One region of the Neobacillus sp. YIM B06451 genome, then DNA from elsewhere that is predicted to be linked to it. Evidence: riboswitches for the same ligand, from Rfam matches in the RefSeq annotation. Region 1 holds a riboswitch; the other holds the start of a gene.

Evidence for each region. Region 1 has a riboswitch for S-adenosylmethionine ahead of RB160_RS16265 (O-acetylhomoserine aminocarboxypropyltransferase/cysteine synthase family protein). Riboswitches for the same ligand answer to the same signal wherever they lie in the genome.
Region 2: linked by a shared signal. The riboswitch ahead of RB160_RS22340 (MFS transporter) and the one ahead of RB160_RS16265 (O-acetylhomoserine aminocarboxypropyltransferase/cysteine synthase family protein) in region 1 are both predicted to bind S-adenosylmethionine.

Annotation. Positions count from the first base shown of each region.
Region 1 covers NZ_JAVFKJ010000010.1:137,918-140,119, reverse strand. The annotation lists gene RB160_RS16270 (hypothetical protein) at 310-534, opposite strand; SAM riboswitch class I at 795-903, shown strand; partial or broken gene RB160_RS16265 (O-acetylhomoserine aminocarboxypropyltransferase/cysteine synthase family protein) at 1,004-2,202, shown strand, end outside.
Region 2 covers NZ_JAVFKJ010000021.1:19,607-21,808, reverse strand. The annotation lists gene RB160_RS22340 (MFS transporter) at 1-955, opposite strand, end outside; SAM riboswitch class I at 1,312-1,429, opposite strand; gene RB160_RS22335 (M3 family metallopeptidase) at 1,638-2,202, opposite strand, start outside.

The sequences.
Region 1 (2,202 bases):
AAAGTAGCGCTTACCTAAAACTATTCTATCCCTAAACCCATATGATTCTAGTTTACTATTTTGAATCATTTCTTCCTACTTACAAGGATTTTCTGAACAGAAAACGATTGGAAGTTTGGCCGAGGGAAGGTTTCTATTAAAAATTTTCTCAATTTGAAGTTTTAAAAAACCACAAAATGAAAAAAGGTACGAAACACCATCCTATTGAGGACAAGGTTCCACACCTTTTCGTTTTAGCTGAATAAGTAATTGGGGATTTTCTGAGGGAATCGTGCTGGAGATATCTAACTGAGCCTTCTTTTTGAGGACTTAAATCTCCCGCTCATTGCGGGCGGTTTTTTCCCGGATGAAATCCTGGTCCAGTTCCATTGCCTTAAACTTGCAGAGTATTTCTTCGTGGCGATCGGCGTTCTTTTGTTTTTCGGACTCGAATTCCTGCCGCATTTTCTGTTGCTCTGTAATCACATTGCCGACCATGCCAACCAATTGGGACAACATCGTTTCCATTCTTTCCAGCCGTTCTTCCATCTCCATATCACCTCCTTCTCACCGTCAATTATACTATATCCTTCGCCCAAAACTGAGAACCTCCTCTTCAAAATGGGAAAGTAAATTTTACAATTTCACGCTGTACATGTGAAATTCGAATCCTTTATGAGAACGCCTATAATCCATTTTACAAAAAAATGAAAAAGGAAAACATTTCGAATTTTCGGTTGACTTTTGTTCCTACCTTCACTTATAATCCTCTATAACACCCGGCGGTTAAACTAATCAAAAATTATATATGAAATCTCTTATCCAGAGTGACGGAGGGTCAGGCCCTATGAAGTCCGGCAACCTTCAGGCGAAAGCTTGAAAAGGTGCTAATTCCTGCAGGCGTTTTTGCCTGGAAGATAAGAGGAGGACCCCCCTCTTCTTATGGAGAGGGGTTTTTTGTTGTAAAAGAATTGAATTAACTGCCTGAATTACTTTGGAACTACAAATTGGAGGGAAAGACACAATGACAAATCAAAATGAAAACCTAGGACTTGAAACAATATTATTGCACGGCGGGCAATCCCCCGATGCAGTAACCGGATCTCGCGCCGTACCGATTTACCAGACCACATCTTATGTATTTGAAAGCACAGACCATGCGCAGAACCTTTTCTCGCTCGCCGAGTCCGGAAATATTTACACCCGGATCATGAACCCGACAACAGATGTTTTGGAAAAAAGAATTGCCCTTCTTGAAGGTGGCGCGGCGGCTCTTGCTGTTTCTTCCGGAATGGCTGCGATTGCCTTGTCAATCATGAACATTGCGGAGGCTGGCGATGAAATCGTCGCCGCGGAAAACTTATACGGCGGCACATACAACCTATTTGCCGTTACCCTTCCGAAGTTCGGCATTAAAGTGCGTTTTGTCGACTCGACCAATCCTGAAAACTTCCGTGATGCCATCACTCCAAAAACCAAAGCAGTCTTTGGCGAAATCATTGGCAATCCAAGCCTGAATGTATTCGATGTTGAAGCTGTAGCAAAAATCGCCCATGAAAATGGCATTCCACTCATTATTGACAATACCTTTGCACCTTATCAGTGCAGGCCGATCGAATGGGGGGCGGACATTGTTGTCCATTCGGCGACCAAATGGATCGGAGGGCACGGAACAACAATTGGCGGCCTTATTGTTGATGCTGGCCGTTTCGATTGGAACAGTGAGAGGTTCCCTGGCTTTACCGAGCCGGATGCAAGCTATAATGGCCTCCGTTTTGCGCAGGATGTAGGCGCGCTGGCATTCATCATTAAACTTCGCGTCCAGCTGTTGAGGGACTTAGGTTCATCGTTAAGCCCGCATAGTGCTTTCCTCTTGCTGCAGGGACTTGAGACCTTGCACTTGAGAATTCAAAAGCATAGTGAAAACGCGCTCGAAATTGCAAATTACTTGAAAGACCATCCAGCTGTTGAATGGGTTTCCTTCCCTGGCCTTGAGGATCACCCAAGCCATGAGCTTGCGAAAAAATACCTTGGCGGCGGTTTTGGATCGATTATTGTTTTTGGCATCAAAGGCGGCAGGGCTGCTGGTAAAAAAGTGATCGACAACATCAAATTGTGGTCTCATGTCGCAAATGTCGGCGATGCAAAATCACTGATCATCCATCCTGCTTCCACCACTCATCAGCAGCTAAGTCCAGAGGACCTAGCAAAAAGCGGTACAAC
Region 2 (2,202 bases), on a different contig from region 1:
CCGACAATCCAAATATAAGCCCGGTAATTCCCATTGTTAGGTTTGCTTCTGTTGGTGCGAATCCACTTACATTGACAAGGTATATTGGCATATATAAAAGCACCATCACAGCCGCTGCATTATACCCTAAGACATAGAGTGATGTAAGAATTAAGCGTTTAGGGTCATATTTCAAACTATCCTTTAAAGGTGACGCCGAGATTTCTCCATTTTCCTGTAGTTTTTTGAACACTGGTGATTCATCTAATCCAGATCGTATAAATAACGCTATAAGCCCGAGCGGCGCAGCTGAAATAAATAATAGTCGCCATCCCCATTCGTTAAACGCATCACCACCTAACCATATTCCAAGCCCGTAGGCAGCAAACGCCGCAGCTGGATAGCATAAGCAGGTGCCTAACTGAATCAAACCCATTAAAAAGACTTTATTTTTTCTATTAGAAAACTCATAAACATAGGCCGCGGCGCCGACAAACTCTCCGCCTGCTGATATCCCTTGTACAGCCCGGCACGCCATCAAAAGAATCGGAGCGCCGATTCCAATGGCAGCGTATGAGGGGATCAGTCCAATACAAAGCGTCCCTATCGCCATCATGGAAATCGTTAATACAAGGAGTTTCTTACGTCCTATCCTGTCACCAATCGCACCCATGATGACACCACTTATTGGGCGCAGGAGATATGTAAAACCAAAGGCAAGCAACGAATAAAGGAGAGCGAATTCCCCAGCTTCCGAGAATAAGACCATGGATATGCCGATTGCTGCATAAGAATAGATTGCTAGATCATACCATTCGATAAAGTTGCCAATCGCACCCGATATCACGACTTTTCTAATTGTTTTCTGATCAGGTGCGCTGTTGGTTGACGATGCCAGTTCAGCTTGTTTCATTTTCATCCCTCTTTCAAAAATAATTGAGCTTTGCAACACGCTCTTTGATGCTGGATACTTCATGGTAAATTACCCTGAGGCTCCTAAATGTTCGGGTTTTTTGGTTATAGATAGGTCCTCTATTAGCCTCATAGTAAAAAAAATAGGTTGTCAAATGGTCAGGGTGCCGATTTACACTTTTTAACATTTTAATTTATGCATCTTTGATTCCTCCTACTTATTATCCCTATTTTTCCAATAGCATAACTTGGATATAAAGGCGTGTGGATGTATGGTTTTTTCTAAGAAACTGATATGGATATAATTAATTGGACAATGGCTTTAGGCGTTCCATCTGTCGCCAAGTCCTTATAAATACCAAAAAACCCCTTCCACTAAGGAAGAGGTTTTATAAACAGAGTCTATAGAGTCTACACCCTCCCTTATCTTCCAAGCTAAAATGCTTGCTGGACTTAGCACCTTATCACTGAAATACAATTTGAGTGATGGTTGCTGCAGGATCGTTGGACCAGATTCCTCCCCTGCTCTTAATAAGGAAAATATTCATTTTTTTAAGATTATTCTCATAATAGTTTACTAAAATAATACTGTCAAGTGATAAACTTTTTTGTTAGATATAGTGATCAACTTTCCCTGTTATGTTTTGCCTACAAAACCCTTTTGGATCAATGTTTCAACGTGCATCTAAATTTGGCTGGGCAGGGAAGCATTTTTCGGTTCAGCCACTTTTCTTTTTTTTAAAAACTTAAAAGCTCTTTTCCAGCTCGTCCACAATCGTACCAATATGGGCGATTGCCTGTTTGATGACGTCGGTTGTGCTCATGTCGAGTCCTGCCATTTTGTATAGGTCAAAGCCGCCCAATGTTCCCCCACGCTTCAAGACTTCTGTCCACTGCTCGCCGACGGAAACCCCTTCCTCCTTGATCCGGTTTGCTACGACAGTGGAAGCGGATGTGCCAATCGAGTAGGTGAACGGATAAAGGCCCATATAATAATGCGGCTGGCGCATCCACGTCAGTTTCGCGCTTTCATCGATCTCGACCGTTTCCCCCCAGAACTCCGATAAAATCGCGCCTTTCGTGTCGCTGATGACACTTGTCGTCAACGGAATCTCCTGGTCTGCCATTTTATACAGCCTTCTCAACAATTCGGCTTCTAGAATATGGGTAACGCAATTATGGTGGTAGCTCATCATCAAGTACATATTCAGCCAGCGGTGCAGCCTTGGGTCATCTCGGTTTTCCCGCAGGTACTGGACAATTAAATGTTCGACCAAGGTGGACGGCGCCTCAACAAATAACAGAGACCCG